Azospira inquinata: one gene and its partners. The protein of the gene in region 1 interacts with the protein of each later gene in a pairwise test. Links are inferred from orthologs where the notes say so. Each region holds a gene or a part of one and is shown in the gene's direction. Other genes may lie near its edges.

Region 1 (7,785 bases):
AGCTCGAACACCTCAGCCGTCGTCTGGAGGAGGTGGATGCCTTGCTGGCCAGTCCGGAGGTGGCCCAGGACATGGACCAATTCCGCAAGCTGTCCCGGGAACGGGCCGAGGTGGAGCCGGTGGTGACCCTGTATCAGGACTACCGTCAGGCCGAGGCGGATCTGGCCAGCGCCCAGGACATGCTGGCCGACCCGGAAATGAAGGATCTGGCGGAGGAAGAGGTGGAAGCCGCCAAGGCCCGCCTGCCGGAACTGGAAAACGATCTCCAGAAGCTGCTCCTGCCCAAGGACCCCAACGATGACCGGAGCGTGATCCTGGAAATCCGGGCCGGGACGGGGGGGGATGAGTCCGCCCTCTTTGCCGGGGACCTGTTCCGCATGTACAGCCGCTATGCGGAGCGTCAGCGCTGGCAGGTGGAAATCCTGTCCGCCAGCGAATCCGACCTGGGGGGCTACCGGGAAATTATCGCCCGTCTGGTGGGCCAGGGGGCCTATTCCAAGCTCAAGTTCGAATCCGGCGCCCACCGGGTGCAACGGGTACCCGCCACGGAAACCCAGGGCCGCATCCACACCTCCGCCTGTACCGTGGCCATCATGCCGGAAGCGGACGAGGTGGGAGATGTGGATCTCAATCCGGCGGATCTGCGCATCGACACCTTCCGGGCCTCCGGGGCCGGCGGCCAGCACATTAACAAGACCGATTCGGCGGTGCGGGTCACCCACATTCCCACGGGCATTGTGGCGGAATGTCAGGATGGCCGTTCCCAGCACCAGAACAAGGCCTCCGCCCTGCGGGTGCTGGCTGCCCGGATCAAGGACGTGCAGGTGCGGGAGCAGCAGGCCAAGGAAGCGGCCACCCGGAAGAGCCTGGTGGGCAGCGGCGACCGTTCCGAGCGCATTCGCACCTACAATTTCCCCCAGGGTCGGGTGACGGATCACCGCATTAACCTGACCCTGTACAAGATCGACCAGATCATGGACGGGGACATGGAAGAAATCACCGCCGCCCTGATCGCCGAACACCAGGCGGAGCAGCTGGCGGCCCTGGCGGCGGAGGCCTGACATGGGCCCCGCCCCGGTACCCGGGGCCATGCTTCTGGCCGGGGGCCGTTCTTCCCATCAGGGGCCAGTCTGTTCCTGGTGCCCCGGGGAGCGCCCATGAATTCCGTCCTTACCCCCAGGGCCGATCTCCCCACCCTGGCCCAGGTGGTGTGCCAGGTGAAAGGGCGCATCCCCCGCATGGATGCCCGGCTCCTGCTGCAACACACCCTGGGCATCGACCACGTCCAGTTTCTCACCCACGGAGAGCGGCGCCTGACCCCGGCCCAGCTGGAACAGTTCATGGGCCTGGTGATGCGCCGGGAGCGGGAAGAGCCCCTGGCCTACCTGACCGGGGAGCGGGAGTTTTACGGGCGCAGTTTCCATGTCAGCCCGGCGGTGCTCATTCCCCGGCCGGACACGGAACTCCTGGTCATGCTGGCCCTGGAACATGTCCGCCACCGGCCAGCGCCCCGGATCGCGGACCTGGGCACGGGGAGCGGCGCGGTAGCCGTGACCCTGGCTCTGGAATGCCCCACCGCCCGGGTGACGGCCACGGACCTATCCCCCGATGCACTGGCCGTGGCCCGGGCCAATGGGGAGCGCCTCGGGGCCCGGGTGGATTTCCGCCAGGGGGATTGGCTCACGCCCCTGGCCGGGGAGCGTTTTGACCTTATCGTCTCCAACCCCCCCTACGTAGCCGCCCAGGACCCCCATCTGGCCCAGAACGGCCTGCCCTTTGAGCCGGATCTGGCCCTGACCGATGGGGGGGATGGTCTGGCGTGCCTTCGGACCATTGTGGCGGCGGCCCCCGCCTGTCTGGTGCCCGGGGGCTGGTTGTTTCTGGAACACGGCTATGACCAGGCGGCAGCGGTGCGCGAACTTCTCCGCGCCGCCGGGTTCAAAGACATAGCTTCCCGACGGGACCTGGGCGATATCGAACGGGTCAGCGGCGGCCGCCTGCCCCGGGCAGATGGGGATTTAGCCGACTAAAAGCCCGGCGGAAGCGGAACCCAACTCATATTCGGATGGAGCAAACAAGCGTGGACGTTCAAGCAACGATCAAGGAACAGGTGACGGGCAATCCGGTGGTGCTGTACATGAAGGGCACCCCCCAGTTTCCCCAATGCGGTTTTTCCGCCACCGCCGTGCAGATTCTCAAGGCCTGCGGCGTACCCAAATTTTTCAGCGTCAATGTGCTGATGGAACCGGAAATCCGTCAGGGCATCAAGGACTACGCCAACTGGCCCACCATTCCCCAGCTCTACGTCAATGGGGAGTTTGTGGGGGGCTGCGACATCATGCGGGAAATGTTCCAGTCCGGCGAACTCCAGGCCCTGCTGGCGCCCCAGGGAGAAGCCCAGGCCTGAGGCGTGGGCCGATGTTCCGCCCCACGGCGCCCCAGGGGGCCGGGGCAAGAAAAAAGCCGGGAGCACCTCCCGGCTTTTTTGTGGGCGCGGTTGCTGAAGGCGCAGTACTCTGGCTCGGGCTATCTGTGGGGGTTCGGCCCAAGGCCTGTCTGGGTTTGGGCGTGGTGGCGCTGTGCAGAAGGGGCCGTGGCTCCTACAACGCCCGGCGCTCTCTGGCCGTGCTTTCTGCATGAGTGGGGCTGGGCCTTTTGCTGGGACGGACTAACCCGGCTGCTGTCCCAGGGGCCGCGGGGCTAGCCCCAATCAACCTCCCCGACGGCTCCCCGCCGGAGCCGAGGAGAAGGGATGAGGAGATTGGAAACTGGGGAAGGGGAAACACGGCCTCAGCGAGTGGCTTCCCCATGGTTAGGCCCCTAGTCCGGACTCGGATGGGCCGGGGGCGTCCGTTCCCCGGTGGGGGTGCCGCAGAGGTCCGGGAAAGCTTCTAACAGGGTGGCCCGGGCCTGATTTTCCGGCAGGGGATGGAGTTTGTGCAGGCGCCGGGCCGCTTCGGCGCAACTACTGGGGGTCGGGCCCTGGCGCAGCTTGGCCACCCATTGCCGATGTTCCCACAGGGTGGGGGGCGCCGCCGTGGTACTGCCCTTGGGAATCACCGTGACCACCCGCCGATCCTGTTCCGGAATCACCGGCAGGGGCTCCAGGGCCGGGTTAAAGGGGGCTTGGGCATTGGGGGCCGGAGCGCCTTGCAGGGGCGTGATGCTGCCCGTGGTCACGGCCCGGGGGGCGTGACCGCTGGGGCCCTGATACCACCAGAGGGCGGCGCCGGCGACGGCCAGCACCAAGGCGCCTAGGATAATCCGTAGGGCATAGAGGGGGCTTTGGGCCGGGGAGGGCGGATTGCCCGGGCCGGGAAGGGGGGCCTCCGCCGCTGGGGCGGAGAGACTGGCCTTAGCCAAAGCCGAGGGGCGAGAGTCTGGGCCAGCACCGGGTTCGGCTTCGGGGTGTGGTCGGGTGTTAACCTGCGTTGTCTGGGAAAGGGTCGCCTGGGAAGGTTGGCCTGTCCCTACGGCTGGGGCTACTTCGGGAGCCAGAGCCCCCGGCGCCCCTGGGGCATCTGGATGCGTTTGGTGATTGGTCTCGGAGGCCTCCACCTGGGCGGCGCCGATCGGGCCGCCGCAGCGGGGGCAGCCTTGATCCTCTGGGCTGCACGGATGGCCGCATTGCTGGCAAAACATGGGGACGGTTTCCTTGGGGTTGGGGCTGGCCCCGGCGCCCCGTCCGCAGGGGCCCCGGAACCGGAGCATGACGGGGCCCATTATAGGCGCCGCTGTCCGGCTTGTTGCCCGTCCCGGGGGGACAACAAGCCGCCCCTGATGCCCTTATTCCGCCTTGGGTTTGATCCGGGCGGAGAGCTCTTCGTAGGCCCGCACCGCTTCGGCGGCGTACATCAGGGTGGGGCCGCCCCCCATGTAGGCGCAGACCCCCAGGGTTTCCATGAGCTGTTCCTTGGTTACCCCCAGGCGGATCAGTGCCTTGGTGTGGAAGCCGATGCAGGCGTCACAGCGGCTGGCCACGCCCACGGCCAGGGCGATCAGTTCCTTTTCCAGTTCGCTCAAGGCGCCGCCCTTGAGGGCGCCCTTGGCCATGGCGCCAAAGCCCTGCATGGTGTCGGGGATTTCCTGGCGCAGGGTTTCCAAGGCCTTGGAAACGTCGCTGGTGATGGTGACGAAAGATTTGCTGCCCATGGCATGTCTCCTGTGTATTAACGTTTGCTGATATGCCATAGCTTAGGCCCGGGGTACGGGGCTGTCGGTGACTTTGGTTACACAGCTTTCCCCCGGGGGGACTTCCCAAAGGCTGCCACCGGGGGCATGCTGGCGGCCATGTGGCCCCTTCCCTTTTCCTCCCTCGTCCGCCGTCTTACCGCGGCCTTTCTCTTATGCCTTCTGGCCGCCTGTGCGGCCCAGCCCTTTGTGCCGGGTAAAAGCACCCGGGATGAGGTGCTGCGGGCCTGGGGCGTGCCCGCTATGCGCTGGCCCGAGCCGGACGGCGGCGAGCGCCTGGCCTATCCCATGGGGCCCATGGGCTACGACACCTACATGGTGACCCTGGGGCCGGAGGGTAAGGTGCGCCGGGTGGCTAATGTGCTGGTGGAGGAAGAATTCGCCCAGGTCCGGGCCGGGGAAAGCAAGGAGGACATCCTGCGCCGCTTCGGCCCCCCCTTCTGGGTGGAAACCTATCCCCAGCGCCATGAGCTGGTCTGGGAATGGCGCTACTGCGACGTCTGGACCTATCCGGCCCGTTTTGACGTGCTTTTCGATACCACCACCGGCCTGGTGCGCAGCACCCTGACCCAGCGGGAAGGCTTGGGCTGGCGCCGGGACTTCTGCTCCCGCTGACCCCGGCTCCGGTCCCTCCTTGGGGCGCGGAGGGGAAAGGGAGCACCAAGGCGGGGCGAGCATCTCACGGGATTTCCCCCGGCTAAGCCTGATCCTGCCTGGATTGGGGGAAATACACCCCATTGGCATGGGCCTTGCAGGGCATTCTCCAAGAAAACTACAACAGAGCGGAGAACCCATGACCATCCTGCTGCGCGTCCTGCGTTTGCTGATTTCCCTATGTCTTTTCTGGTCCTACGGCATTGGCCAGGCCATTGCCGCCGAGGGGGCGGTGGTTCAGCCCGTGGCCCCGGCTGCCGTCCAGCAGAAGGAACTGGCCCCGCCTCCGGTGGTGGCGGCGCCGGAGGTGACGCCGGCTCCCGCCGTGGCGGCCCCGGCTACGACCGCCGCCCCAGTTGCCACGGCGCCAGCCCCGATTTCGACCTCTACCCCTAAACCTCATGCGGATGGGGCCAATACGGCCTGGATGCTCACCGCCTCCGTGCTGGTGCTGCTCATGACCCTGCCCGGGGTGGCCCTGTTTTACGGCGGCATGGTGCGCAAGAAGAATGTGCTATCCACCATGACCCAGGTGTTTGCCTGTGCCGCCCTGGTCACCGTGACCTGGATGCTCATGGGCTACAGCCTAGCCCTGCGCCCCGGTACGGGCTGGCTGGGGGGGGCGGACCGGCTCCTGCTCCAGGGCCTGAATCTGGATTCCCTCTCCGGGGTGACGGAAGCCCCGGTGCCCGAGTCGGTGTACTGCATGTTCCAGCTCACCTTCGCCATTATCACCACCGCCCTGGTGGTGGGGGCTTTTGCCGAGCGCATTCGCTTTGCCGCCGTGCTCTGGTTTGCTGCCCTGTGGTCCGTGGTGGTCTATGCCCCCATCGCCCATTGGGTCTGGGAGCCCAACGGTTGGCTGAATAAGCTGGGGGTGCTGGATTACGCCGGGGGCACGGTGGTCCATATCAATACCGGTGTGGCCGGGCTCATGGCCGCCCTGCTCATCGGGCGGCGCCTGGGCTATGGCAGCGAGCCCCTGGTGCCCCATAACCTGGCCTTCGCCATTACGGGGGCGTCCCTGCTCTGGGTGGGCTGGTTCGGCTTCAATGCGGGGTCCGCCGTGGCGGCGGATGGCCGGGCCGGGATGGCCATGCTGGCCACCCAGATCGCCACTGCTGCCGCCGTCTGCGCCTGGATGGTGGTGGAGTGGGTGGTTCGGGGCAAGCCCAGCGCCCTGGGTCTGGTCTCCGGCGCCGTGGCCGGGCTGGTGGCGGTGACCCCCGCTTCCGGTTACGTGGAGCCCAGCGGCGCTTTCCTCATCGGCGTGGCCGGGGGCGTGGCCTGTTACCTGGGAGCCACGGCCCTGAAGCGTATTTTCGGCTATGACGATTCCCTGGACGTGTTCGGCATCCACGGGGTGGGGGGCATGGTGGGGGCGATCCTTACCGGCGTCTTCGCCTCCCCGGCGGTGGGCGGGGTGGCGGGCAGCGTCTGGAAGCAACTGGTGGGGGTGGGGGTTACCGTGGCCTACAGCGCCGTGGCCACCACCCTGGTGCTGGTGGTGGTGAGCCTGCTGGTGGGGCTGCGGGTGGAAGAAGAGGACGAGCAGACCGGCCTGGATATCACCCAGCACGGGGAACGTTTGGAATAAGGGGCATCCGGGCCGGCGGGTGCCGTTGCCCGAATGCCCGGAGGGGGCGTCTCCAGATGGTCGGGTCTCCCTCCCTGGCACGGGTCTCCCCGGGAGGCCCGGACGAAGAAAGGAGCAGGCATGTCCAACGAGAGTGAAGTCTTTGCCCTGATCGGGCGCATCCACGTACTGTTGCGGCGCACTTTAAACCGCATTACGGACGTGGATTACATGCGGGAAAACGTGGAATACGCCCGGGCCATGGTGGCCCTGGCGGAAGGCACGGGGAATCCGGAGCTGCTCCAGCTCTGCCAGCGCCTGCGGGAGGTGATGGGCCTCACCGATAGCGCCCCCGGTGGGGCGGAGGAAAGCCCCCAGGAGGCCCCCAAGCCGCCCCGCAAATATTTGTTCACCCTGCGCTGAGGGAAATTCTATCCGGGGAATGGGCTTACCCCTTCCGGAAGGGGGCGTGGCCTGTGCCGCTAGGCATGGGGCGACGGTTGGGCGTGGGTGCCTTGCCACCACAGCCGTACCGTCCTCCGGCACCCTAAACAAAACCGCCGCCGGCTAAGGTGCCCGGCGGCGGTAGTAGGAGATCGGTGCGAAACCGATCCGGGGCGGCGTGCCGCCCCGGAAAAGGCTGAGGGGGTTTACAGGCGTTGCTTGGCCCGGGCCACGGCGGCCTTCACCTGGACGGGGGCGGTGCCGCCGATGTGGTTACGGGCGGACAGGGAGCCTTCCACGGTGAGGGCCTGGGCCACGTCGGACTGGACCAGGGGAGAGAAGGCTTGCAGCTCGGCCAGGGTGAGATCGGCCAGATCCTTGCCCTGGGTTTCCGCCGCCTTCACCGCCGAGCCCACCACCTCGTGGGCTTCCCGGAAGGGCAGACCCTTGCGCACCAGGTAGTCGGCCAGATCGGTGGCGGTGGCAAAGCCCTGGGCCAGGGCGTTGCGCATGTTTTCCGGACGGGCCTGGATGCCCCCCATCATGTCGGCGAAGATGCGCAGGGTGTCGATCACCGTGTCGGCAGCGTCGAACAGGGGTTCCTTATCTTCCTGGTTATCCTTGTTGTAGGCCAGGGGCTGGCCCTTCATCAGGGTGAGCATGGCCACCAGATGGCCGTTCACCCGGCCGGTCTTGCCCCGGGCCAGTTCCGGCACGTCCGGGTTCTTTTTCTGGGGCATGATGGAAGAGCCGGTGCAGAAGCGGTCGGCGATTTTGACGTAGCCGAAGCGGGGATTCATCCACAGCACCAGTTCTTCCGAGAGCCGGGAGAAGTGGGTCATGAGCAGGGAGCAGGCGGCGCAGAATTCGATACCGAAATCCCGGTCGGACACCGCGTCCAGGGAGTTTTCACAGACCCC
Region 2 (7,676 bases), 1.2 Mb from region 1 along the record:
GGTCGGCCGACACAGGGGCCGCTTCCGGGGATGACGCCACGCCCGCCGCTCCTGCCGCCCAGCCTTGAGGCGGTGAGCGATTACAACTGTTTTGAGATGGATTGAGTGATGAAGCTTCTGCAAAAAATTGGCCTATTTATCGGCGCTCTGGCCTGTGCCGCTTCCGCTTTCGCTTCCGTGGATACCAGCACCCCCGACGTGCTGGTGAAAAACGTAACGGAAGAAGTGCTGACCATTGTCCGGCAGGATAAGGACCTCCAGAACGGCAATACCAAGAAGGCGGTTGCCCTGGTGGAAACCAAGGTGCTGCCCCACTTCAATTTCACCCGCATGACCGGCCTGGCCCTGGGCCGGGACTGGAACAAGGCCACCCCGGACCAAAAGCGGGTGCTGACCCAGGAATTCCGGACCCTGCTGGTGCGTACCTATTCCAACGCCCTGACCGCCTATCGGGATCAGACCGTGGAATACAAGCCCTTCAAGATGGCCCCCGGGGATACGGACGTGACCGTGCGTACCCAGGTCAATCAGAAGCGGGGCAAGCCCATTCAGCTGGATTACGTGCTGGAAAAGGAAGCGGACGGCTGGAAGGTCTATGACGTGGTGGTGGCCGGGGTCTCCCTGGTGACCAACTATCGCAGCTCCTTCAGCCAAGAAGTCCATAGCAACGGCATGGACGGCTTGATCAAGATGCTCCAGGCCAAGAACAAGGCCCTGGATTCGGGTAACGGCAAAAAATGATGGAACTGGCGGGTGCCACCCTGCGGGTGAAGCAATCCATCCGCATGGATACGGCCCGGGATCTGGCCGAGCAGGGCAGTGCGCTGCTGGCGGCCAATGCCGGAGTGCAGATCGTGGATCTGGCGGAAGTGCCTGAGGCGGATTCCTCCGCCCTCACCGTGCTCTTCGCCTGGTTGCGGGAAGGGGCGGCTCGGGGCCACAGCTTCAAGATCGCCCATGCTCCCCAAAGCCTTCTGAGTCTGGCCGGCTTATACGGCGTCACCGAGTTACTGCCCCTGGCCTGACGCCAGGGGTGTTTCCCCATGACGGTGGCGGTCTCCTTTGAGGCGGTGGTCAAGCGTTTCGGCGACTTTACCGCCTTGAACGGGGTATCCCTGGACATTGAGGCCGGGGAATTCTTCGGCCTGCTGGGCCCCAACGGGGCCGGCAAAACTACCCTGATTTCCTGTCTGGCCGGGCTTACCCGGCCCTCCTCCGGGCGCATTGCCATTCTCGGCCACGACGTGGGCCGGGACTACCGGGCCGCCCGGCGCCTGGTGGGTGTGGTGCCCCAGGAACTGGTCTTCGATCCCTTTTTCTCCGTGCGGGAAACCCTGCGTCTCCAGTCCGGTTATTTCGGTCTGGCCCACAACGATGCCTGGATTGACGAAATCCTTTTCCATCTGGATCTGACGGACAAGGCAGACACCAATATGCGCCGCCTTTCCGGGGGCATGAAGCGCCGGGTGCTGGTGGCCCAGGCCCTGGTACACCGGCCCCCGGTGATCGTCCTGGACGAGCCCACCGCCGGAGTGGACGTGGAATTGCGCCAAGGCCTGTGGGAATTCATCCGCCGCCTGAACGGGGACGGCCACACCATCATTCTTACCACCCATTACCTGGAAGAAGCGGAATCCCTCTGCGGCCGCATTGGCATGTTAAAGGGCGGGCAGCTGATTGCCCTGGATCGGACGGAGGCCCTGCTGCGCCGCTATTCCGGCCACACCCTGGCCCTGCGTCTGTTGCCCGGTGGCCGTCTGCCTGCGGATTTGGCGGCTCGGGGGCGGGAGGATGGGGCGGGCCAGATCCGCATTCCCCTGGCGGGCTGGCAGGAAATGGGGCCCTTGTTGAATCGCCTCCAGGAGGCCGCCTGCCCGGTCAAGGATGTGCGCCTGCTGGCGCCGGACCTGGAAGACGTCTTCCTCCATTTGATGGAAGGGGATGGGGCCGATGTCCGAAGGGGAGAGGGGGCTCCATGACCGGCTTTCTCACCCTGTTCCGCAAGGAAGTGCTGCGTTTCTGGAAGGTGGGCTTTCAGACCATGGCGGCCCCTGTGCTGACCGCCCTCCTGTACCTGCTCATCTTTGCCCATGTGCTGGAAGGTCGCCTCCAGGTCCACGGGGTGCCCTATACGGCCTTTCTGGCCCCCGGGCTGGTGATGATGTCCGTGCTGCAGAACGCCTTTGCCAATTCCTCTTCCTCCCTGATCCAGTCCAAGGTCACGGGCAGCATCGTGTTCGTGCTCCTGCCGCCCCTGTCCTATGGGGAATTCTTTCTTGCCTTCGTGGCGGCGGCCGTGGTTCGGGGCGTGGCGGTGGGGGCCGGGGTGCTGGCCATGACTGCCTGTTTTGCTCCCCTGACCTTTGCCCATCCGCTCTGGATTCTCACCTTCACCCTGCTGGGGGGCGCCCTCATGGGGGCCGCCGGTATGGTGGCCGGAATCTTGGCGGATAAATACGATCAGCTGGCCGCCTTCCAGAATTTCCTCATCATGCCTCTGACCATGTTGTCCGGGGTGTTCTATTCCATTCATTCCCTGCCCCCGTTCTGGCAGGGCGTCTCCCATTACAATCCGGTGTTTTATTTGATTGACGGTTTCCGCTACGGTTTTTTCGGGGTGGGGGATGCGGACCCCTGGCTCAGTCTGGCGGTATCCGGCGGTGTGTTGCTCCTGGTGGTGGGGGGAAGTCTCCTATTGCTGGGGCGCGGTTACAAGTTGAGAGGTTAAGATGGCGCAGGTGGAAGAGATTCGCACCTATATTCAGGAAGGCATGCCCTGCCAGACCCTGGAAGTGGAAGGCGATGGCCGCCATTTCCAGGCCCTGGTGGTGAGCGGGGTATTTGCCGGCATGAACCGGGTGCAGCGGCAGCAACGGGTTTTTCAATGCCTGGGTGGGCGGGTGGATAGCGGGGAAATACACGCCCTGTCCATGCGCACCTATACCCCGGAAGAATGGAGAGAACTGCAACATGGATAAGCTGGCGATTCAGGGCGGCGTGCCCCTGCGGGGCGAAGTGCCCATTTCCGGGGCGAAGAATGCCGCCCTGCCCATTCTCTGCGCCGGGCTGCTCACCGCTGACGTGCTGCGCCTGACCAATCTGCCCCATCTGAACGACGTGGCCACCATGCTCCGCCTGCTTGGCCAGATGGGGCTGGCGGTCACCCTGGAAGGCACGGATGGTGTGGTGCTGGACGGGCAGGCCATGAACAATCCGGAAGCCCCCTACGACATGGTGAAGACCATGCGGGCCTCCGTCCTGGTGCTGGGGCCCCTGGTGGCCCGCTGCGGCCAGGCCAAGGTGTCCCTGCCCGGTGGCTGCGCCATCGGTGCCCGGCCCGTGGATCAGCACATCAAGGGCTTGCAGGCTATGGGGGCGGAGGTGCGGGTGGAGCACGGCTACATCCACGCCAAGGCCGGTCGCCTGAAGGGGGCCCGGATTTGTACCGACATGGTGACCGTGACCGGTACGGAAAACCTCATGATGGCCGCCGCCCTGGCGGATGGGGAAACGGTGCTGGAAAACGCCGCCCGGGAACCGGAAGTGGTGGATTTGGCCAACTGCCTGATCGCCATGGGCGCCAAAATTACCGGGGCTGGCTCGGACGTAATCCGTATCCAGGGGGTGGAAAAACTCCACGGTGCCAGCCATAGCATCATGCCGGACCGCATCGAAACGGGCACCTATCTCTGTGCCGCCGCCGCCACGGGGGGCGAGGTGCGCCTTACCGGCACCTCCTGTTCCTATCTGGAGGCGGTGGTGGATAAGCTGCTGGAAGCGGGTTGCGAAGTCCGCTGCGAGGCCGATTCCATCTATCTCAAAGCCCCCGCCCGGCTTAAGGCGGTGAGTCTGCGTACCGCCCCCTACCCGGCTTTCCCCACGGACATGCAGGCCCAGTTCATGGCCCTCAATACGGTGGCGGAAGGGGCGGCCACCATTCGGGAAACCATTTTTGAAAACCGCTTCATGCACGCGGTGGAATTGGCCCGGCTCGGCGCCAATATCGATATCACCGGCAACACGGCGGTGGTCAAGGGAGTGGAACAGCTCCAGGGCGCCACGGTGATGGCTACCGACCTGCGGGCCTCCGCATCCCTGGTGATCGCCGGTCTGGTGGCCCACGGGGAAACGGTGATTGAGCGTATTTATCACCTGGACCGGGGCTACGAGCGCATTGAAGAAAAGCTCTCCCGCCTGGGCGCCCGGGTCCGGCGCATCCGCTGATCGGAAAATTGGCAAAGAAAAAGGGCGGGATATCCCGCCCTTTTTTTGTCGGCCCTGGTTTGCCCAACCGAGGCAGCTTTGGCTCGAAGGTCCGAAGCTTGTGCTAGCGTTGGCGTGGCACAGGCGCGGTGCTTTAGCTTGAGCGCCGCGCCCCGTGGCCCTTGGCCGTAAGCCTTATTACCGGGCCGTATTGTTGGGGGAGGGGACGCCCGGATTGTCGTTGGAGCGGGTGCCCAGTTCCTTGGCCTGGGAGTAGCTGATGATTTCCATCAGATTGACCACCTTGGTGACTCCGGAGGTGGTGCGGGCCAGTTCAATGGCGTCATCCGCTTCCTGTTGGGTAACCAGGCCCATGAGATAGACCACGCCGGCTTCCGTGGTCACCTTCACCCAGTTGGCGCTGAAACGCTTGCCATCCACGAAGCGGGCTTTGACCTTGGAGGTGATCAGGGTGTCCGAACTGCGGGCGGAGAAGGAGCTGATGCCGGCCACCTGGACTTCGTTATGCACGCCGGTGACGTTGGGCACCTCGGCGGCGATCTGGCCCACCTTGTCCTTGATTTCGGCGCTGGGCACTTCCCCGGTGATGAGGGCCTTGCGGTTGTAGCTGGTCACATTGACATGGACCTGGTCCCCCAGCTGTTCGCTGATCCGATTGCCGATTTTCAGCTCAATGCCTTCGTCTTCCACGTAGGTGCCGGAAGAGCGGCGATCCGCCATCATCAGGGCGCCGGCGGTCATGCCCCCGGCGACAAAGGGAAAGCAGCCCTGGACACCGGCGGTGACGGCGGCCAGTAGCAGGGGGAGGGCCAGACGGCGCATGGTGGATTTCATTCTTCAACTCCCAGCAACAGGCAGTCGATGCCGTCGCAGATGCAGTGGATGGTAAGCAGGTGGGTTTCCTGGATACGGCAGGTGCGATCCGCCGGAACGCAGAGGTGAATGTCTCCGTCCTTCAGCATTTCGCCGATTTTGCCGCCGCCCTTGCCGGTCATGGCTACCACCCGCAGGTCGTTGTCGTGGGCGGCCTGGATGGCTTCCATCACATTGGCGGAATTACCGGAGGTGGAAATGGCCAGCAGCACGTCCCCGGGCTGGCCCAGGGCGCGGACCTGTTTGGCGAAAATCTGGTTGTAGCTGTAGTCGTTGGCCACGGCAGTGAGAATGGAACTGTCCGTGGTCAGGGCGATGGCGCCCAATTCCTGGCGTTCCGCTTCAAAGCGGCCCACCAGCTCGGCGGCGAAATGCTGGGCGTCGGCGGCGGAGCCCCCGTTGCCACAGGCCAGGATTTTTCCGTTATTGACCAGGGCGGTGACCATGGTTTCCACGGCACCGGCGATGGGGGCGGCGAGCAACTCCATGGCGTCCAGTTTGGTTTGGGCGCTGTCCTGGAAGTTTTGGCTGATGCGGGCGATTAAATCCATCGTTAAGTGAGGCACTTGCAGGTGAAATTGGAAGCTCATTCTAACACGCTCCTCCGGATCACCAGAAAGACCTGGACTTCCACCCGACGCCAGGGATCCGAGTCCGGGCGCAGGCGGCTGATACGGGCTTCCAGGGGGGCGTGGCGGTCCATGGCATCGGCTACTGCGTCGTTTTCCAGACGGGGCAGGTAACCCAGTTGTACCCCGTGCCAGGCGACCCGGATGGCCCGGGAATCGTGGGGATTTTCCCCTTCCCGGGCTAAGGTCAGCCGGTCCCCCGGGCGGAGCTGGTCCCAGACCCGGTTGGCGGCATAGTATTGGGCCCCGGCCAGGGGGGAGGTCTGGATCAGGATGCGCAGGGTGGGCGGCCCTTCGGCTCCGTGCCCCGGCCCGCCCAGTCCGGTCAGGAGGGCTGCCAGGAGGAGGGGGCCGGGGCGGGACCGGCTATTCATGGCCTTCTTCGTCGAAGGCGTGGCGCAACCATTCCGGCGCCGGGTCATCCACCCGGCGCAGGAGCAGGCAGTCGAAGCGGCAGGGGCCCCGGTGCCGGGCTCCCGGGCCCGCCAGCCAATGGCGGGCGGCCAGGCTGAGGCGGCGGCGTTTGGCCCCGGTGACACTGGCTTCCGGGCCGCCGAAATCCATCCGACTGCGCAAACGTACCTCCACAAACACCAGGGTCGGGCCGTCCATGGCCACCAGATCCAGCTCTCCCCCTTTGACCCGGTAATTGCGGGCGAGAATGGCCAGGCCCCGGGCGGTGAGATAGGCAGCTGCCTGGTTTTCCGCCAAGCGTCCCTTCCCGGGAGCGGTGAGCGTGGTATCTTTGGGCGGCATGGACATGATGAAAATATGACAAACGAATATACTGCATTGTATGTGGTTCCCACCCCTTTGGGAAACCTGGGGGACATTACCCTGCGCGCCCTGGAGGTGCTCAAGGCCGTGCCCTGGGTGGCGGCCGAAGACACCCGCCACAGCCAGCCCCTGCTGCGCCATTTCGGCTCCCAGGCCAAGCTCCTGGCGGCCCACGAACACAATGAGGAGCACGCAGCCCAGCAGGTGATCGCCAAACTGGCGGCGGGGGAATCGGTGGCGGTGGTGACCGATGCGGGTACCCCGGCGGTTTCCGACCCGGGGGCTCGCTTGGTGGCCCGGGTGCGGCAAGCGGGCTACCCGGTGGTGCCCCTGCCCGGGGCCTGTGCTGCCATTACGGCCCTTTCCGCTTCCGGCCTGGATGCGCCCCATTTCCTGTTCTACGGCTTTCTGCCCACCAAGGCTGGCCAGCGGGAGCGGGAACTGCAAAGCCTGGCGGCCTTGCCCTATACCCTGGTTTTCTACGAAGCCCCCCATCGCATCGAAGACACCCTGGGGGCCCTGGCCCAGGTGCTGGGCGGTGATCGGGAAATCGTCATCTGCCGGGAACTGACCAAGCTCTTCGAAACCATTCAGCCCCTGGCCCTGGGGGATGCGCCGGAATGGCTGGCGGCGGACGCCAACCGGCGCAAAGGGGAATTCGTGCTCCTGGTCCAGGGGGCGCCGGAGGCTGACCGGGGCGGGGAAGGGGAGCGGGTATTGGCCCTGCTCCTGGCCGAAGGTCTGCCGGTTAAGCAATGTGCCAAGCTGGCGGCGGAAATTACGGGAGCGGGAAAAAATGACCTGTACGCCCGCGCCCTGGCCATGAAAAATGGCTAGAATCGGGGCCCAACGCCCGGGTGCGTGGAGCGTTTCCCGTCTCGCGGCACAGGCCCGGTATTCCGGCGCCCCCCCTGCTATTGAATGATATTGCTGTGCCCGGCGCCGTCCGGTCCGGGCCCACTTGGGACTTTTCCATGGAAATCACCCTGCTTCGCCCCGACGATTGGCATCTGCACCTGCGGGACGGTGCCGCCCTGGCCGCCGTGTTGCCCCATTCCGCCCGCCAGTTCGGCCGGGCCATCATCATGCCCAACCTGAAGCCCCCGGTGACCACGGTGGAACAGGCCCTGGCCTATCGTCAGCGCATTCTGGCGGCCTTGCCCCAGGGGGCCA
Region 3 (7,825 bases), 1.8 Mb from region 1 along the record:
TTTTCCACCTCCCCGGAAACAACCGTTGGCATCATGGCTTCCCTTTCTTCCTCCGCCGTCCGGGGCAAGCCCGCCTCGGGCGGCACACAGGACTGAATGACCGCAAAAAAATCCGCCTGGCGCAGGGGCTTGGCCAGATAGCCGTCCATGCCCGCCGCCAGGCACTGTTCCCGGTCAGAAGCCATGGCGTTGGCGGTCATGGCCACAATGGGCAGGGGCGCCGTAACGCCCCGGATGGCTTCTTCCCGGCGGATGCGGCGGGTGGCTTCCAGGCCGTCCATTTCCGGCATCTGCATGTCCATGAGCACCAGATCGTAATCCTCCCGGGCCACCGCGGCCACCGCCTCCCGGCCATTGTCCACCAGCACAGGCCGGTGCCCGGCCTTTTCCAGGAGCAGGGCCACCAGACGCTGATTCACCGGATTGTCTTCCGCCACCAGCACCTTGAGGGAACGGCCCCAGGCCTGGGCCGCCCGCAGGGAAGCGGCCGGATCGGGCCGGGCCGGGGCGCTTTCCCCGCTCAGGGCCAGGCATAGGGCCTGGCCCAGGTCGAAGGGGGAAACGGGTTTGCAGAGGTAGGCATCCACCCCCAGCTGGCGACAGCGTTCCCCGTCCCGGGCCAGCCGGGCGGCGGGCAGCATCATCACCGTGCGTTCCGGGTGGGCCCCATCCCGGGCCAGGGCTTCCACCAGGGCAAAACCGTCGGGCAGGGGCATGTCCCCATCCGCCAGCACCAGGGCATAGGGCTGTTCCCGACTGCGGGCCTGGGCTAGCTCCACCAGGGCATCCCCCCCGTCAGCCAGGGCAGTGACGGCCACGCCCCAATGGCTCAGGGAGTTTTCCAGGGCTTGCCGGGTGGCCGGGTTGTCATCCACCAGCAACAGGGTCGCCCCCGCCAGGGCGGGGAAAGTGGGACCAGCCCCGGGCAGGGCTTCCAGACGGGCGGTGCAGTGGAAGACACTGCCCTTCCCCACTTCGCTTTCCACCCACAGCCGTCCCCCCATGAGCCCGGCCAGCCGGGCGCAGATGGCCAGCCCCAGGCCGGTGCCGCCAAAGCGCCGGGTGACCGAGCTGTCGGCCTGGGAAAAGGCGTCGAAAATCAGGGCCTGCTTGTCCGGCGCAATGCCAATGCCGGTGTCCGCCACAGCGAAATGGAGACAATCCGGCTGCTCCCGGTCCGGCGCCACGGAAACCCGGATATGGCCCCGGTGGGTGAATTTGATGGCATTGCCCACCAGATTGAGAAGCACCTGGCGCAGGCGCCCCGGATCGCCCCGGTACTGTTCCCCCAGGGCCGGGTCCAGATCCGCCACCAGTTCCAGGCCCCGGTCTTCGGCCCGCAGGGCCTGAAGCTTCAGGGTATCCATGACCAGGGGGCGAAGGGGGAAGGGAATTTTTTCCACCTCCATCTTGCCCGCCTCGATCTTGGAAAAATCCAGGATGTCGTTGATGATGCCCAGCAGGGCATCGGCGGAGGATTTGACCATCTCCAGGTATTCCCGCTGCTCCGGGCTCAGTTCCGTCTCCAGGGCCAGGTCGGTCATGCCCAGAATGCCGTTCATGGGGGTGCGGATTTCGTGGCTCATGTTGGCCAGAAATTCCCCCTTGGCCCGATTGGCCAGTTCGGCCTGCTCCTTGGCCTGATGCAGTTCCGCCGCCTCCTGCTTGCGTCCGGTAATGTCCCGGAAGAGCCAGAGATGGCCCCGGTAATCCTCGGGCTGGGCCACCAGGGGAAAGAGGAAAATGGGGATGCAGTCCCGCTCCAGAATGCGGCCATCCTTGAGGCGGATTTCCTCCCCCACCACGGGACGGCGGGCGGCCACCACCGCCTCCACCCGGGCCCCGTGACCTTCCCCGTCCTGAAACAGGGGCCAGAGATGAGCCTGAACCCGGCGGCTGTCCGCGCCGATCAACTCTTGGGGATTCACCTCCAGGCGGAACAATTCCCCCAGGGCCTGATTGGCCAGGACAATCTGGCGGTTTTCATCCTCCACCAGAATGCCCACCTGCATACTCTCGATGAGAGCGGAAAGGCGGGAGGTGGTAGCCAGGAGGAAATCCTCGTCCCGCTTCCGCTCCGTAATGTCCTGGAAGGCCAGCACCGCTCCATGGGGCCGGTCCCCTTCCAGGAGGGGCACGGACACCAGGGAGACGGGAAAAATACTGCCGTCCTGCCGGGTAAAGGCGTCCAGATCGGAGCGATAGGCGTGTCCGGCGGCAGCCGGGCCATGGAGGGGGCAATCCGCCTGGGCCAGGGGCAGGCCCGTGGCGGTCTGGAAATGCACCTTATCGTGAAAGTTCTGCCCCAGGAGGGCCTCCCGGGGCCAGCCCAGGAGCCGGGCCGCCTCCCCGTTCACAAAGGTACAGCGCCCTTCTCCGTCCGTGGCCACCACCCCTTCCCCCAGGGTGTCCGTGACACTGGTGAGAAAGCGGTTATTTTCCTCAATGGTGTCTTCCTGGTCCTTCAGGCGCCGGGAAACCCGGTTCAGGGTCGCCACCAGACGCTGGATTTCCACATTGCCCCGATAGTCGGGGAGCCGGTCGCCCCGCCGGTCTTCCAGGCGGGCGGCAAATTCCGTCGCCCGATCCAGGGCCTGCAACGGCCGGGCGAGGAAGAGGAATAGCAGACCGTTGCTGCCCACCAGGGCCGCCAGGGCGGCCACCACGCTATCCCGCCAAATGTGGGCCTGGAGGGCGGTGACCCGCTCCAGGCTGACTTCCAGACGTAGCCAGCCGGCGCCGGCGGCCAGGGGCTGCCAGAGCACCAGGGCGCCCCCCCGATCTTCTTCCTGGTCCCCCCGTCCGGCAGGCGGCGTCAGCCGGGAGGTGGCTTGCCCCCGGGCCCAGGTGCCCGTGCGCACCCGGCCATCTGCCCCCACCAGGGCCAGGGACATGAGTTCCGGGCTCTGCACGGCCCGGCTCAGGAGGGCCGCCCCATCCATGTCCTGGGGCAGAGCGTCCAGCAACCGGCTCAGATCCCGGGCCATGGCCCGGCTTTGCTCCAGGGTCGCCTGCCGGGCCATGGCCGCCTGTTCCCCAGCGGTGTACCAGGTGTAGCCGAACACGGTGGCCATAAACAACAGGGACACCAGCAGGGCGATCTGGGCACTGAGACGGTTGGGGAAAAAACGTCGGCGAAAGGAAGGGGCGTCCATGGTTGGCCTGAAAACGGGACGGGGCGGGCCGCCGCCCAAAGGGGACAGGCGCCCATCCTAGCATTTCGCCTCTGCTCCGGGGAGCGCCATCCGGGCGCCCTGGGCTGCCCCCACAGGCGCGGCCCGTCGGGCTTTTCCGGGTGGGGGCGCATGGACAGTGGTCAGGAAAAGGGGCCATAATCACCGTCCCCTTTGCCAGGTTTTGCCATGAAGTTTCTATTCGACTTTTTCCCCGTTCTGCTCTTTTTCGTCGCCTTCAAATTCGGCGGCATCTACGCCGCCACCAGCGCCGCCATCCTGGCCTCTATTGCCCAGATCGCCTGGGTCAAATTCCACGGACGCAAGGTAGATGGCATGCTCTGGGTGAGCCTGGTGATTATTCTGGTGTTCGGCGGCGCCACCCTGCTGCTCCACGACGAAACCTTCATCAAATGGAAGCCCACGGTGCTTTACTGGCTGTTCGCCGCCATTCTGCTGTTTTCCACCCTGTTTATGGGACGCAATCCCATGGGCGCCATGCTGGGGGAAAAGATCCAGCTGCCTCCGGCCGCCTGGCACAAGATGAATCTGGCCTGGGGCGGCTTTTTCGCCTTCATGGGGGCGGCCAATCTCTACGTGGCCTTCCACTATTCCCTGGATACCTGGGTCAATTTCAAACTCTTTGGCGGCATGGGCCTGATGCTGGTTTTCACCCTGCTACAAGGGCTCATGCTGGCTCCCTACCTCAAGGAACAGGAGGAAAAATCCTGATGCTCTACGCCATTATCAGTGAAGACCGGCCCGGTTCCCTGGCCCTGCGCCTGGAAGCCCGACCGGCCCACCTGGCCCGTCTCCAGGTGCTACAGGACGAAGGCCGGCTGATCCTGGCCGGCCCCTGCCCGGCCATCGATAGCCCGGACCCGGGCCCGGCAGGCTTTACCGGCAGTCTGGTGGTGGGAGAGTTCCCTTCCCTGGAAGCCGCCCAGGCCTGGGCGGATCAGGACCCCTACGTGGCCGCCGGAGTCTATCAGGCGGTCACGGTGAAACCCTTCCGCCAGGTTTTTCCCGCATGACCGGGGACGCCGCCAAGGCGGCTCTGCTGGCCCAGATTCAGGACCGGCTGGCCGCCCTGACCCCCACCCATCTGGAACTCCAGGACGAATCGGCCCGCCATGCGGGTCATGCCCACAACGGCGGCGGCCACTTTCGTCTGGAAATTGTTTCCCCCGCCTTCGCCGGGCTTTCCACCCTGGCCCGGCACCGGCTCGTCTATACGGCCCTGGGGGAATTGCTGCAAGGACCGGTTCATGCGCTTGCCATAAAGGCCATGACACCGGAAGAAGCTTCGCTATAATCACCCTTTCCTCAACACCCTTTTATAAAAGGATCATCCATGCATAGCGCATCCAAGCTGGCCGTTGCTCTGCTGGCCGGCGTTCTGGCCTCCGCTCCCGTCTTCGCCGCTGGCAAGAGTGCCAAAGGCCCGGCTGTGGCCACGGTCAATGGCGTGGCCATTCCCGAGTCTTACGCTGAGTCCTTCATCAACGAACAAAAAGCCCAAGGCACCCAGGACTCGCCCCAACTGCGCAACGCGGTCAAAGAAGAACTGATCCGCCGGGAAATCCTCAGCCAGGAAGCCCGCCGCCAAGGTCTGGAAAAGAATCCGGCTGTCACCTCCCAAATGGCCCTGGCCTCCCAGGCCGTGCTGATCCGTGCCTACATTCAGGACTATCTGCGCACCCATCCGGTGAGCGACACCCAACTGCAAAAAGACTATGAGGCCATTACGGCCAAGCTGGGCGGCACGGAATACAAGGCCCGCCACATCCTGGTGGAAAACGAGGCGGATGCCCAAGCCATCATCGCCAAGCTGAAGAAGGGCGAAAAGTTCGACGACCTGGCCAAGCAGTCCAAGGACCCGGGCTCCAAGGACAAGGGCGGCGATCTGGGCTGGAGCACTCCGGCCAGCTACGTGAAGCCCTTTGCCGATGCCCTGGTGCAACTGAAGAAGGGCCAATTCACCGACACGCCGGTGAAGAGCGAATTCGGCTGGCACGTGATTGAACTGGAAGACACCCGTCCCCTGACGCCCCCCAGCTTCGACCAAGTGAAGCCCCAGCTGCAACAACGGGCCCAGCAACAACTGGTGGAACAAATGGTGCAAAACCTGCGGGCTAAGGCTCGGGTGAATTAATCCGGCACTCCAGTTTTCCACACCCAGAAAGGGGAAGGCTTGGCCTTCCCCTTTTTTTGTCCACCGGCCAGGATGGCGACGCTTCACGTCCCTGTAACCTCCCCCCCTTATAGTCTGAGGCCCTGTTTTCGGTCGCCCGCGCCCATGACCGCCGCCCCATTGATTCAACGTCTCGCTTCCAGTTTTCTCAAAGAGGATAGTGATCCCATGGATGAGGCCCATGCCCTGCAAGCCCTGATCGATGGAGACGCCCTCACTCCGGTGTTCCAGCCCATCCTGGACTACCGCTCCCACACCTATATCGGCTATGAAGGCCTGATCCGGGGTCCCCAGGACAGCCCCTGGCACATGCCCCTGGCCCTGTTCGAGGCGGCCCGCCGCCACCAGCTCACCATGGCCCTGGAACGGGCCTGCCGGGAAGCCATATTCCGCCGCTTTGCCGAACTCCAACTGGCCGGCAAACTGTTTATCAACGCCAGCCCGGGCTGTCTCCAGGACCCGGCCTTCCGCAATGGCCGGACCATGGGCCTGCTCCGGGACCTGGGCTTGAGCCCTTCCCGCATCATTATCGAAATTACGGAAAACGAGCAGATCGAGGATTTCGGGGAAATTCACGACGCCCTCCAGTATTACCGGGGCCAGGGCTACCAGGTGGCCATCGACGACCTGGGGGAAGGCTTTTCCAATCTGCGCATGTGGTCGGAACTGCGCCCGGAATACGTAAAAATTGACCGGCACTTCATCGCCGGCATCGCCCAGGACGGGCTCAAATTCCAGCTGGTCCGTTCCATGCACGAACTGGCGGAAGCCTGCGGCGCCTTCATCATCGCCGAGGGCATTGAAACGGAGGAGGATTTCGCCACGGTGCGGGATCTGGGCATTGCCTGCGGCCAGGGCTTTTTCATCGCCCGCCCCCATCCAGCCCCGGCCAGCCAGCCGCCCCTGGAGGCCCTGAATGCCCTGCGGGACCGGCATATCGCGGTTTTTCCCAAGGGCACCCATGGTCACGGAGCCAAGACCGCCCGCCACCTGGCCCAGCCCATCCAGCCCATTTCCCCGGAAACCCTGAATGACGCGGTGTATCAACGCTTTGAACAGGACCCCCAGCTCCACGTTCTGCCCGTGGTGTGCAACGGCCAGCCCCTGGGCCTCATCAACCGGCACAACCTGATCGACCGCTTCGCCCGGCCCTACCGGCGGGAGCTGTACGGACGCAAGGCCTGCACCCTGTTCATGGACCCCACCCCCCTGATCGTGGATCAGGACCTGTCGGTCCAGGAGGTGGGCCTGCTCATTTCCCGGGCCGCCCAGCACAATCTCTACGATGGCTTCATCGTCATCGCAGACGGCGCCTATTTGGGGGTGGGCAGCGGTCAGGACCTGATGGCCCTGATTACGGAAATGCAAATCTCCGCCGCCCGCTACGCCAATCCCCTGACCCAGTTGCCGGGCAACGTGCCCATCAACGAACACACGGAGCGGCTGCTGGAAAACCGCACCCCTTTCGCCGCCTGCTACTGCGATGTGGATAACTTCAAGCCCTACAACGATGCCTACGGCTACCGCCGGGGGGACGACCTGATCCAGCTCCTGGGCAATGTGCTGACGGCAGAGGGAGACCCCCATCTGGACTTTATCGGCCACATCGGTGGCGACGATTTCATCGTCCTGTTCCAGAGTCCGGATTGGGAAAGCCGCTGCGCCCGCATTCTGCGGCGCTTTGATGACTGTCTGGTGGACTTGATCGATGCCCCGGACATGGCTCGGGGCGGCTTTATCGGGGAGGACCGGAAGGGACGCCGGGTCTTCAATCCCCTGCCCAGCCTGTCCATCGGCGCCTTACGGGTGGAACCCGGGCTCTACGCCTCCCATCACGACATCGCGGCAGCGGCGGCCCAGGCCAAGAAACAGGCGAAAAAACAGGCGGGCAGTTCCTTTTTCATCGAACGCCGCAAGCCCGGCTTCCCCACCCCCTAAGCCCCGGGGAAGGCCCTTTACCCACAAGAACGGCTCTGGGCCTTATTTGACGCCCTGGGCCTTGAGGAAGGGGGCGTAGGCCCGATCCACCTGGCAAATGTGGTGCACCAGCCATTGCTTCAAAAATTCCAGGGCTTCCTGCCCCACCCTTTCCCCCGCCTCGAAACGCAGGAGAAGCTTGGTGGCGGTGGAGGTGAAGGCGTCGTGCTCCGCCCTGTGGTCTTCCGTTTCCGGATAGCCGTACTGGAGGAGCAGCACCTCTTCCGCCACAAAGTGGTTATAGGTGTAATCCACCAGGCCTTCCAGTACCTGCCCCACCACCTGGGGCCGGGGGTCGGGGCGGGAAATTTCGTCGTACAGAGCGTTGGTTAAATCCACCAGCCAGTGGTGCTGGCGGTCAATCTCAGCCAGGCCCAATTCCAGGTCCTGGGTCCAGGGCATAAACGCCATGGCTTTCCTCCCTCGCGGTATATATGCGATGTGTTTTTCTTGATTCTACCCGAGGCATTCCCCGGCGGGC

Evidence for each region.
Region 2: the proteins of grxD (region 1) and Azoinq_RS04325 interact in binary tests that used the Escherichia coli proteins (3 or more experiments, as listed by UniProt). The link is inferred for Azospira inquinata from one-to-one orthologs.
Region 3: the proteins of grxD (region 1) and Azoinq_RS01720 interact in binary tests that used the Escherichia coli proteins (3 or more experiments, as listed by UniProt). The link is inferred for Azospira inquinata from one-to-one orthologs.

The regions. Positions count from the first base shown.
Region 1 is NZ_CP064782.1:2,200,656-2,208,440, forward strand. The notes cover bases 909-3,743. They hold grxD (Grx4 family monothiol glutaredoxin), read left to right. Parts: upstream 909-2,080; coding sequence 2,081-2,407; downstream 2,408-3,743. Other genes in these bases: prfA (peptide chain release factor 1), read left to right, coding at 909-1,061; prmC (peptide chain release factor N(5)-glutamine methyltransferase), read left to right, coding at 1,158-2,030; Azoinq_RS10085 (hypothetical protein), read right to left, coding at 2,821-3,246. Outside these bases: more of prfA, read left to right, coding at 1-908; Azoinq_RS10090 (carboxymuconolactone decarboxylase family protein), read right to left, coding at 3,787-4,152; Azoinq_RS10095 (hypothetical protein), read left to right, coding at 4,291-4,806; Azoinq_RS10100 (ammonium transporter), read left to right, coding at 4,985-6,442; Azoinq_RS10105 (hypothetical protein), read left to right, coding at 6,563-6,844; argH (argininosuccinate lyase), read right to left, coding at 7,072-7,785. UniProt on the Escherichia coli protein: Monothiol glutaredoxin involved in the biogenesis of iron-sulfur clusters.
Region 2 is NZ_CP064782.1:973,605-981,280, reverse strand. The notes cover bases 1,628-4,353. They hold Azoinq_RS04325 (BolA family protein), read left to right. Parts: upstream 1,628-2,729; coding sequence 2,730-2,978; downstream 2,979-4,353. Other genes in these bases: murA (UDP-N-acetylglucosamine 1-carboxyvinyltransferase), read left to right, coding at 2,971-4,224; Azoinq_RS04330 (ABC transporter permease), read left to right, coding at 1,976-2,728; Azoinq_RS04335 (ABC transporter ATP-binding protein), read left to right, coding at 1,628-1,979. Also shown: Azoinq_RS04350 (MlaA family lipoprotein), read left to right, coding at 1-68; Azoinq_RS04345 (MlaC/ttg2D family ABC transporter substrate-binding protein), read left to right, coding at 109-741; Azoinq_RS04340 (STAS domain-containing protein), read left to right, coding at 738-1,025; more of Azoinq_RS04335, read left to right, coding at 1,044-1,627; Azoinq_RS04315 (BON domain-containing protein), read right to left, coding at 4,402-5,058; Azoinq_RS04310 (phosphoheptose isomerase), read right to left, coding at 5,055-5,648; Azoinq_RS04305 (HIRAN domain-containing protein), read right to left, coding at 5,684-6,100; Azoinq_RS04300 (YraN family protein), read right to left, coding at 6,093-6,482; rsmI (16S rRNA (cytidine(1402)-2'-O)-methyltransferase), read left to right, coding at 6,498-7,340; pyrC (dihydroorotase), read left to right, coding at 7,478-7,676. UniProt on the Escherichia coli protein: Involved in cell resistance against acid stress.
Region 3 is NZ_CP064782.1:383,814-391,638, forward strand. Bases 2,971-5,845 are described here. They hold Azoinq_RS01720 (BolA family protein), read left to right. Parts: upstream 2,971-4,203; coding sequence 4,204-4,488; downstream 4,489-5,845. Other genes in these bases: Azoinq_RS01705 (hybrid sensor histidine kinase/response regulator), read right to left, coding at 2,971-3,155; Azoinq_RS01710 (septation protein A), read left to right, coding at 3,363-3,905; Azoinq_RS01715 (YciI family protein), read left to right, coding at 3,905-4,207; Azoinq_RS01725 (peptidylprolyl isomerase), read left to right, coding at 4,528-5,328; Azoinq_RS01730 (GGDEF domain-containing protein), read left to right, coding at 5,536-5,845. Also shown: more of Azoinq_RS01705, read right to left, coding at 1-2,970; more of Azoinq_RS01730, read left to right, coding at 5,846-7,305; Azoinq_RS01735 (bacteriohemerythrin), read right to left, coding at 7,348-7,755. UniProt on the Escherichia coli protein: Transcriptional regulator that plays an important role in general stress response. Has many effects on cell morphology, cell growth and cell division. Acts by regulating the transcription of many genes, including dacA (PBP-5), dacC (PBP-6), ampC and mreB.